3 regions of the Paenibacillus sp. FSL H3-0321 genome follow, and region 3 is predicted to be linked to each of the others. Evidence: a T-box and tRNA genes for the amino acid it is inferred to sense, from the RefSeq annotation. Region 3 holds a T-box; the other regions hold tRNA genes.

Region 1 (3,250 bases), 4.3 Mb from region 3:
GGCTGTGATGGGGAGCGAAAATTATAGTAGCGAAGGTCATGATCTCACACTGCCAAGAAAAGCCTCTAGTCAGGAGAAGGTGCCCGTACCGCAAACCGACACAGGTAGGCGAGAAGAGAATTCTAAGGCGCGCGGAAGAACTCTCGTTAAGGAACTCGGCAAAATGACCCCGTAACTTCGGGAGAAGGGGTGCCTCGGTAGGGTGAATAGCCCGAGGGGGCCGCAGTGAAAAGGCCCAAGCGACTGTTTAGCAAAAACACAGGTCTGTGCGAAGCCGCAAGGCGAAGTATACGGGCTGACGCCTGCCCGGTGCTGGAAGGTTAAGGGGAGCGGTTAGGAGCAATCCGAAGCTGTGAACCGAAGCCCCAGTAAACGGCGGCCGTAACTATAACGGTCCTAAGGTAGCGAAATTCCTTGTCAGGTAAATTCTGACCCGCACGAATGGCGTAACGACTTGGGCGCTGTCTCAACGAGAGATCCGGTGAAATTTTAATACCTGTGAAGATGCAGGTTACCCGCGACAAGACGGAAAGACCCCATGGAGCTTTACTGCAGCTTGATATTGAATTTGGGTACGATCTGTACAGGATAGGTGGGAGCCGTAGAGGCAGGAGCGCAAGCTTCTGCGGAGGCGCCGTTGGGATACCACCCTGATCGTATCTAGGTTCTAACCTGGTACCCTAAACGGGTACGGGGACCGTGTCAGGCGGGCAGTTTGACTGGGGCGGTCGCCTCCTAAAGAGTAACGGAGGCGTTCAAAGGTTCCCTCAGAATGGTTGGAAATCATTCGAAGAGTGCAAAGGCATAAGGGAGCTTGACTGCGAGACCAACAAGTCGAGCAGGGACGAAAGTCGGACTTAGTGATCCGGTGGTACCGCATGGAAGGGCCATCGCTCAACGGATAAAAGCTACCCTGGGGATAACAGGCTTATCTCCCCCAAGAGTCCACATCGACGGGGAGGTTTGGCACCTCGATGTCGGCTCATCGCATCCTGGGGCTGAAGTAGGTCCCAAGGGTTGGGCTGTTCGCCCATTAAAGCGGTACGCGAGCTGGGTTCAGAACGTCGTGAGACAGTTCGGTCCCTATCTGTCGTGGGCGCAGGAAATTTGAGAGGAGCTGTCCTTAGTACGAGAGGACCGGGATGGACGTACCGCTGGTGCATCAGTTGTTCCGCCAGGAGCATGGCTGAGTAGCTACGTACGGACGGGATAAGCGCTGAAAGCATCTAAGCGTGAAGCCCCCCTCAAGATGAGATTTCCCAATTAGTAAGACCCCTTGAAGACGACGAGGTAGATAGGTTGGAGGTGGAAGTGCAGCAATGCATGGAGCTGACCAATACTAATCGGTCGAGGGCTTATCCAACAAGTAAGACGCAGATTCGTTTCGGATTCAGTTTTCAGGCGATCAAGCCTGATATGTAATATTCCCTGATAGCTCAGTTGGTAGAGCACTCGACTGTTAATCGAGTTGTCACAGGTTCGAGTCCTGTTCGGGGAGCCATATGGAGAGGTGTCCGAGTTTGGCCGAAGGAGCACGATTGGAAATCGTGTAGGCGCCACAAGCGTCTCGAGGGTTCGAATCCCTCTCTCTCCGCCACAATTTTTTACAGGTATGGCCCGTTGGTCAAGGGGTTAAGACACCTCCCTTTCACGGAGGTAACATGGGTTCGAATCCCATACGGGTCACCATTTCTTCACTTGATTTCATCTAGTGGAATTGATACAATAACAATTGTCCGTTTATGGAGGCTTAGCTCAGCTGGGAGAGCATCTGCCTTACAAGCAGAGGGTCGGGGGTTCGATCCCCTCAGCCTCCACCATTTTAACTTTAAATGAATATTTTTCTTACTGACGCGGGGTGGAGCAGCCCGGTAGCTCGTCGGGCTCATAACCCGAAGGCCGCAGGTTCAAATCCTGCCCCCGCAACCAATTTGGAACCGTGGTGTAGTTGGCCTAACATGCCTGCCTGTCACGCAGGAGATCGCGGGTTCGAATCCCGTCGGTTCCGCCATCAATACCTTAACAAACTTATATGGCTCGGTAGCTCAGTCGGTAGAGCAAAGGACTGAAAATCCTTGTGTCGGGGGTTCGATTCCCTCCCGCGCCACCATTTTATTTAACTGAATATGCCGGTGTAGCTCAATTGGTAGAGCAACTGACTTGTAATCAGTAGGTTGGGGGTTCAAGTCCTCTCGCCGGCACCATCTGTGGAGGCTTAGCGAAGTGGCCAAACGCATCAGACTGTAAATCTGCTCACGTACGTGTTCGGTGGTTCGAATCCATCAGCCTCCACCATCTTTAGGGGCATAGTTTAAAGGTAGAACAACGGTCTCCAAAACCGTTGGTGTGGGTTCAATTCCTGCTGCCCCTGCCAATGAAAATTTTAAAGCTTAATATGGCGACCGTGGCGAAGGGGTTAACGCACCGGATTGTGGTTCCGGCATTCGTGGGTTCGAGACCCATCGGTCGCCCCATTTCTTTAAAACAGGATTGGCAAATTGTTAGTAACAGCTTAATATGGCGACTGTGGCGAAGGGGTTAACGCACCGGATTGTGGTTCCGGCATTCGTGGGTTCGAGACCCATCAGTCGCCCCATTTTTTTCTAAAATGTTATTGGGGATTAGCCAAGCGGTAAGGCAACGGACTTTGACTCCGTCATGCATAGGTTCAAATCCTATATCCCCAGCCATTTTGCGGACGTGGCTCAGCGGTAGAGCATCGCCTTGCCAAGGCGAGGGTCGCGGGTTCGATTCCCGTCGTCCGCTCCATTTTTGTGGCGCCATAGCCAAGTGGTAAGGCAAAGCTCTGCAAAAGCTTTATCCCCAGTTCGAGTCTGGGTGGCGCCTCCATTATTTTTTAGAACTGATTCTTTTTACATCTATACGCCGGCGTGGCGGAATGGCAGACGCGCTCGACTCAAAATCGAGTGGGAAACCGTGGAGGTTCGAGTCCTCTCGCCGGTACCAACTACAACCTTTAGAAGTCCATTGATATTATATCAATGGGCTTTTTTGTGTATTTATAAAGTGCAAAATCGAACTAAACAGCTGCCTCGCTGTGTATATACTATGATAGTTATTCAACAAGCCATATTTCGAAGCCGTTTTATAACCTTTTTTTCTCTTGCAGGTGGCCTGCTATCATACCCGATCCTCCTTCGGTTAGCAGCCCACAACCCTACCATTTATACTAAATTACAGCATATTAAAACATTAATTCAATGCGTTAAAGTGTTGAAGTTATTTGTCA
Region 2 (3,250 bases), 2.2 Mb from region 3:
TATAACGGTCCTAAGGTAGCGAAATTCCTTGTCAGGTAAATTCTGACCCGCACGAATGGCGTAACGACTTGGGCGCTGTCTCAACGAGAGATCCGGTGAAATTTTAATACCTGTGAAGATGCAGGTTACCCGCGACAAGACGGAAAGACCCCATGGAGCTTTACTGCAGCTTGATATTGAATTTGGGTACGATCTGTACAGGATAGGTGGGAGCCGTAGAGGCAGGAGCGCAAGCTTCTGCGGAGGCGCCGTTGGGATACCACCCTGATCGTATCTAGGTTCTAACCTAGTGCCCTAAACGGGTACGGGGACCGTGTCAGGCGGGCAGTTTGACTGGGGCGGTCGCCTCCTAAAGAGTAACGGAGGCGTTCAAAGGTTCCCTCAGAATGGTTGGAAATCATTCGAAGAGTGCAAAGGCATAAGGGAGCTTGACTGCGAGACCAACAAGTCGAGCAGGGACGAAAGTCGGACTTAGTGATCCGGTGGTACCGCATGGAAGGGCCATCGCTCAACGGATAAAAGCTACCCTGGGGATAACAGGCTTATCTCCCCCAAGAGTCCACATCGACGGGGAGGTTTGGCACCTCGATGTCGGCTCATCGCATCCTGGGGCTGAAGTAGGTCCCAAGGGTTGGGCTGTTCGCCCATTAAAGCGGTACGCGAGCTGGGTTCAGAACGTCGTGAGACAGTTCGGTCCCTATCTGTCGTGGGCGCAGGAAATTTGAGAGGAGCTGTCCTTAGTACGAGAGGACCGGGATGGACGTACCGCTGGTGCATCAGTTGTTCCGCCAGGAGCATGGCTGAGTAGCTACGTACGGACGGGATAAGCGCTGAAAGCATCTAAGCGTGAAGCCCCCCTCAAGATGAGATTTCCCAATTAGTAAGACCCCTTGAAGACGACGAGGTAGATAGGTTGGAGGTGGAAGTGCAGCAATGCATGGAGCTGACCAATACTAATCGGTCGAGGGCTTATCCAATTAGTTAAGACGCAGATTCGTTTCGGATTCAGTTTTCAGGAATTAAGGTTCCTGAAGCATTTACGCTGTAAATGCCCGTTTGGTGGCGATAGCGGAGGGGTTCCACGCGTACCCATCCCGAACACGACCGTTAAGCCCTCCAGCGCCGATGGTACTTGGACCGAAGGGTCCTGGGAGAGTAGGACGCCGCCAAGCGGACAACCACACACACTGTGGTATTTTTTTTGCCCTTAATATTTGTATACGGTAGAAGGGCCTTTAGCTCAGCTGGTTAGAGCGCACCCCTGATAAGGGTGAGGTCGGTGGTTCGAGTCCACTAAGGCCCACCATTTTCCCTGATAGCTCAGTTGGTAGAGCACTCGACTGTTAATCGAGTTGTCACAGGTTCGAGTCCTGTTCGGGGAGCCATTATGGAGAGGTGTCCGAGTTTGGCCGAAGGAGCACGATTGGAAATCGTGTAGGCGCCACAAGCGTCTCGAGGGTTCGAATCCCTCTCTCTCCGCCACAAATTTTCAACAAGCACGGCCCGTTGGTCAAGGGGTTAAGACACCTCCCTTTCACGGAGGTAACATGGGTTCGAATCCCATACGGGTCATATCATGGAGGCTTAGCTCAGCTGGGAGAGCATCTGCCTTACAAGCAGAGGGTCGGGGGTTCGATCCCCTCAGCCTCCACCATAACATTTCCCTAAGAAGCAGAAGCTTCGCAATGGATTCCAGGTGTTTTTCTGGGACCGCAAGGGAACAATAACTTTTACTGACGCGGGGTGGAGCAGCCCGGTAGCTCGTCGGGCTCATAACCCGAAGGCCGCAGGTTCAAATCCTGCCCCCGCAACCAATTTGGAACCGTGGTGTAGTTGGCCTAACATGCCTGCCTGTCACGCAGGAGATCGCGGGTTCGAATCCCGTCGGTTCCGCCATTAGTATGGCATCAGGGATCAGAAGTATAAGCTTCGCAAGAATTACTTTGCAATCTCGCAACGAAGTGCAGAGTATCCGCCCTGTTCCGTGTTTTTAGCTAATTATAAATATTGGGGATTAGCCAAGCGGTAAGGCAACGGACTTTGACTCCGTCATGCATAGGTTCAAATCCTATATCCCCAGCCATTTTCATGAGAGCCATTAGCTCAGTTGGTAGAGCACCTGACTTTTAATCAGGGTGTCGAAGGTTCGAGTCCTTCATGGCTCACCATTTCTTTAAAGTGTGCGCGTGTGGCGGAATGGCAGACGCACCAGACTTAGGATCTGGCGTTTTACGACGTGGGGGTTCAAGTCCCTTCACGCGCACCATGTTTTTGCGGACGTGGCTCAGCGGTAGAGCATCGCCTTGCCAAGGCGAGGGTCGCGGGTTCGATTCCCGTCGTCCGCTCCATATAGATTTTGCGCCCTTAGCTCAGCTGGATAGAGCGTTTGACTACGAATCAAAAGGCCGGGAGTTCGAATCTCTCAGGGCGCGCCATTTTTAATACCAACGGGATGTAGCTCAGCTTGGTAGAGCACCTGGTTTGGGACCAGGGGGTCGCATGTTCAAATCGTGTCATCCCGATTGTACACCTATGCGGGTGTAGTTCAATGGTAGAACTTCAGCCTTCCAAGCTGATAGCGTGGGTTCGATTCCCATCACCCGCTTAACAGAATAAACCACAAAAAAAGCCTGCGATATGCAAGGCTTTTTTTGTGCTGTGTGCTCAAGAGTCATGCAGCAGCTACAGTCTAGTGAAATTAGGAAAGTTGGAGTGGGACAATACTATACATAATAAGTTCCAATAAACCGATTATAAGTTATAATTGCCCATTTTTTCATGGGATAGTAATAAAGTTGAAGGGACGAAGGAATGGTGGATTCGAAATTCAATTTAGATGCATTATCGGGCAGTTCTATTTCAAACGATACAGAGATACATAAAGCGTATGGGCACCAAGGTTTTGGGGGCTGGCTCATTTTTTTTCAAATCAGCATTTGGCTGGGATTCATGATAGTGATAATTAAATTTTCAAAGGATTTAGTTTTGGATGAATTTTCATCAATAATGAAAGTAACAGAGAAAAGCTGGGAGTTATCGCCAGAATATGTTTTTTCGCATTGGCTTGCATATTTGCAAAATCCTTTTGACATTGTGATGCTGCTCGTCATAATAATTCTGTTCTATTTTAAGAAGAAACAGACCATTCATTGGGTTAGAGGATACCTGATCGTAATATCACTGATTTCGATTGCAAATTGTTGGCTAAGTTATTATTCGGGTAATTATTATAGAGGTGAACCTTTAATTA
Region 3 (3,250 bases):
AGATTAGCCAGATTAGCAATGATCTGTACGCAGGTGTAGAGGGTATCTCCGCAGGCGTTGCGGTCTTCCTTGATCTGCAGCCAGGGTTTCTGTTCATCAAAGTATTTATTGGCTTGGCGAATATAACCAAAGATAAACTCCAGAGCCTCCTTAAAACGCCCGGATTCGATCAGCCTGCCGGCTTCAGCGTATAAGTTGTCGAAGTTCGCTCTCCACTTAGGCTCCAGTATTCCGTCCGGCACATAACCTCCGAAGGCTTTATTTATGAAGGCCAGGCTGCGGTTTACAAAATTGCCGAAGGCGCCGAGCAGCTCGCCATTATGGCTGTGGATGAACTCCCTCCAGGAGAAGTCGGTATCACGCTTCTCGGGGCCGTTTGCAATCAGGAAGTACCGGATTGAATCCGGCTGATAGCGGCTGAGAATATCCGGTACCCAGACCGCCCAGTTGCGGCTGGTAGAGAATTTTTGCCCTTCCAGTGTCATGTATTCGCAGGCAAACAGACGGTCAGGCAAATGCAGTCCGCCCGCTCCCAATAGTATACCCGGCCAAATCAGACTATGAAAAGGCACGTTGTCTTTCCCATGTACATAATAAGCGGTTGTCTTGCCATCCTCATCGATGCTGTCGCGATTCTCCAGCCAAAAATCCTCCCAGCGGTTTCCTGTCTCTGCGGCCCACTGCTTGCTGGCGGACAGATAGCCGCTGACCGCTTCGATCCATACGTAGATTTTTTTGCCGGTGAATCCGTCTACCGGCACATCCACGCCCCAATCGAGATCACGGGTAGCCGCGCGGTCTTGAAGTCCCTCTTGCAGATAACGCTGAGTCAACCGGACGGCATTATCCCTCCAGCCCTGAGATGATGCTGCATAGTCTGCCAGTTCCTTTTGAAAGCTTGAAAGAGAAAGATAGTAATGCTCTGTAGGCCGCAGCACCGGAGGGGTTCCGCAGATTTTACAGGATCTGTCCAGCAGATCGGACGGGTCGAGCAGGGTGGAGCAGTAATCGCACTGATCACCGCGTGCCTGCTGCCCGCAGACCGGACACGTTCCCTCCACGTACCGGTCGGGTAGAAACCGCTGATCCTGCTCGCAGTAGCACTGGAGTGTTGTCTTTTTGTACAGGTGCCCGTTGTCCAGAAGTTTAAGAAATAGCTCACGAACGACCGTGTGGTGGGTTTCCTGATCTGTCCGCGTGTATAAATCGTAAGTAAAACCAAGCTTGCCGAAGCACTCCACAAATTCCTCATGATAGCGGTCGGCGAATTCGCCCGGCGTTACGCCCTCTTTGGCTGCCTGGACAGCAACCGGTGTTCCATGGCAATCGCTGCCGGACACATACAGCACCCGATCACCTTTAGCCCGGTGGTAGCGGGCCAGAATGTCACCGGGCAGAATGCTTGCCAGCCTTCCCAGATGCAGAGAGCCATTGGCGTAAGGCCACGCCCCTCCGATAAAGATATTGGACATTTTATCTCCTCCTAAAGTTTTGTGAGCATTACTCCCAGATTGTCCTTCGAACAAAACTCGCTTCGGAAGCATATGCTCAAGTTTTGTGAGCGTTACTCCCAGAATGTCCTTCGAACAAAACTCGCTTCGGAAGCATATGCTCAAGTTTTGTGAGCGTTACTCCTTGAATTCCCTTCCAACAAAACTCGCTCCAGAAGCATTTTTGGGCAACAAAAAAGACTCCCGTCCCCAAAAGGGACGAGAGCCTGTGCTCACGTGTTACCACCCAACTTCATCAATGCCTTGCGGCATTCACCTCTTCAGGTACGTCCGCTGTTCGCGGGTATACCCTAGCACGATAACGGATGCGGGTTCCGGCGCAGCCTACAACCCTTCTGGAGGGGTTCGATGCGCAGCTCAGAGACCATATTCCCTTGGATTTTCTTTGCTCCTTTTCAGCGGCCGGAGCTCTCTGTGAAAGATTGGCCAAGGTACTCTTTCTCTTCTTAGCTTTTGTGGTTATCCTAATTAATGGTTATCTTACGGGAGGAAGGCGGTAGAAGTCAAGCGATTAATGCGGTTTTTGAATCTGGATTCAACAAAGACCGCGAATCAGTTTAATAACCTCACGAATCGTCAAAGCTGTGTAGAGCAGAAGATGATAGGAGGGAAAAGATGCGCAAAATTAAGATATGGGAAGCGGTAGTGTGTATAATTCTGCTTCTGGCGGCAGTTGGATGTGCTTCATCCTATCAGGCACCGAGTGTTGTGGAGATCCAGAGCATGACTGGCTTGGATGGAAAGCCTGAAGGTTTAGACAGCCCTTTATCGCCTGTATTGGAGGATGTATACGACCGTTCGATTTCCACTGAGGTCTATTCGGTTGAATAAAGGCGCTCTTCACAGCGTAATAAAAATTCTGTATAATGGGTCAACTATCGTTTTTATATAAAGAGAGGAGACCTGTGGAAGTATGGCGGCGGAAATCGTACATGTAACGACAGATGAACAGCTCCAGATGGGACTGGACATCCGCAAAAAAGTATTTGTTGAAGAGCAAAAGGTACCGGAAGAAGAGGAAATTGATGAGTATGATGTAATCGGCGACAATGTGCATCATATCTTGCTGATGGATGAGGGTCTCCCGGTAGCTACCGGAAGATTGATTTATTATAAAGCAGGCACTGCGAAAATGCAGCGTATAGCAGTCGACAAAGACTACCGCAGCAAGGGATACGGGCGTATCCTGCTGTTGGCACTGGAGGAGCTTGCCCGTGAGCTGGGCCTCGAATCATCCATCCTTGATGGACAATGCCAGGCGGAAGACTTTTATAACAAGCTGGGGTATGAAGTGATCTCTCCAGAGCCATTCTATGATGCGGGTATTTTGCATGTGAGAATGCAGAAAACGCTGTAAACCTCAAAGTACATATTCTTTCGTTAGCAGGGCAAGCTAGAGTTGAGCCTAATGGCCAATCCAAGCGCGAAGGAGTAGATCCTAAGTGATGAACAATGAACGCGAACGGTTTACAGCGGCCCAAAGAAACGGTGACGGCGACCTGATGAAGTTCCAGACCTCTTCAGGACGTGTGCTGGACTACCAGCAAGCGCTGCAGGAGGTTCAAGCGGGAAGCATAGCCGGAGTGAATGTGTTCAAAGGCAGAGATGGCGAACTATACATCCGTGGCGATGCGGATGGCGATCCCACGAATAATCTGGATCAGCTGCCGCACTTCTAAAACCGCATAGATAAGAACAGCCGGACAGGCAGTGTCAGTTGACACTGCCTGTCCGGCTTT

What was found. The T-box of region 3 lies ahead of metG (methionine--tRNA ligase). A T-box ahead of a tRNA ligase gene usually reads a tRNA of that ligase, here a tRNA-Met.
Region 1: it encodes a tRNA-Met, which carries the amino acid that the T-box ahead of metG (methionine--tRNA ligase) is inferred to sense. The anticodon was not compared.
Region 2: it encodes a tRNA-Met, which carries the amino acid that the T-box ahead of metG (methionine--tRNA ligase) is inferred to sense. The anticodon was not compared.

The regions. Positions count from the first base shown of each region.
Region 1 covers NZ_JBBODH010000001.1:3,136,187-3,139,436, reverse strand. The annotation lists rRNA gene MHI45_RS13785 (23S ribosomal RNA) at 1-1,363, shown strand, start outside; tRNA gene MHI45_RS13780 (tRNA-Asn) at 1,426-1,501, shown strand; tRNA gene MHI45_RS13775 (tRNA-Ser) at 1,505-1,597, shown strand; tRNA gene MHI45_RS13770 (tRNA-Glu) at 1,615-1,689, shown strand; tRNA gene MHI45_RS13765 (tRNA-Val) at 1,745-1,820, shown strand; tRNA gene MHI45_RS13760 (tRNA-Met) at 1,853-1,929, shown strand; tRNA gene MHI45_RS13755 (tRNA-Asp) at 1,934-2,011, shown strand; tRNA gene MHI45_RS13750 (tRNA-Phe) at 2,035-2,110, shown strand; tRNA gene MHI45_RS13745 (tRNA-Thr) at 2,129-2,204, shown strand; tRNA gene MHI45_RS13740 (tRNA-Tyr) at 2,210-2,295, shown strand; tRNA gene MHI45_RS13735 (tRNA-Trp) at 2,301-2,374, shown strand; tRNA gene MHI45_RS13730 (tRNA-His) at 2,399-2,474, shown strand; tRNA gene MHI45_RS13725 (tRNA-His) at 2,521-2,596, shown strand; tRNA gene MHI45_RS13720 (tRNA-Gln) at 2,616-2,690, shown strand; tRNA gene MHI45_RS13715 (tRNA-Gly) at 2,695-2,769, shown strand; tRNA gene MHI45_RS13710 (tRNA-Cys) at 2,777-2,850, shown strand; tRNA gene MHI45_RS13705 (tRNA-Leu) at 2,886-2,967, shown strand; gene MHI45_RS35175 (helix-turn-helix domain-containing protein) at 3,219-3,250, opposite strand, start outside.
Region 2 covers NZ_JBBODH010000001.1:5,165,188-5,168,437, forward strand. The annotation lists rRNA gene MHI45_RS23115 (23S ribosomal RNA) at 1-977, shown strand, start outside; rRNA gene rrf (5S ribosomal RNA) at 1,056-1,172, shown strand; tRNA gene MHI45_RS23125 (tRNA-Ile) at 1,230-1,306, shown strand; tRNA gene MHI45_RS23130 (tRNA-Asn) at 1,310-1,385, shown strand; tRNA gene MHI45_RS23135 (tRNA-Ser) at 1,390-1,482, shown strand; tRNA gene MHI45_RS23140 (tRNA-Glu) at 1,501-1,572, shown strand; tRNA gene MHI45_RS23145 (tRNA-Val) at 1,579-1,654, shown strand; tRNA gene MHI45_RS23150 (tRNA-Met) at 1,738-1,814, shown strand; tRNA gene MHI45_RS23155 (tRNA-Asp) at 1,819-1,896, shown strand; tRNA gene MHI45_RS23160 (tRNA-Gln) at 2,009-2,083, shown strand; tRNA gene MHI45_RS23165 (tRNA-Lys) at 2,093-2,168, shown strand; tRNA gene MHI45_RS23170 (tRNA-Leu) at 2,183-2,266, shown strand; tRNA gene MHI45_RS23175 (tRNA-Gly) at 2,274-2,348, shown strand; tRNA gene MHI45_RS23180 (tRNA-Arg) at 2,359-2,435, shown strand; tRNA gene MHI45_RS23185 (tRNA-Pro) at 2,449-2,522, shown strand; tRNA gene MHI45_RS23190 (tRNA-Gly) at 2,535-2,605, shown strand; gene MHI45_RS23195 (DUF2569 family protein) at 2,812-3,250, shown strand, end outside.
Region 3 covers NZ_JBBODH010000001.1:7,389,699-7,392,948, forward strand. The annotation lists gene metG (methionine--tRNA ligase) at 1-1,472, opposite strand, end outside; T-box leader at 1,703-1,968, opposite strand; gene MHI45_RS32655 (hypothetical protein) at 2,127-2,342, shown strand; gene MHI45_RS32660 (GNAT family N-acetyltransferase) at 2,425-2,868, shown strand; gene MHI45_RS32665 (DUF3892 domain-containing protein) at 2,954-3,190, shown strand.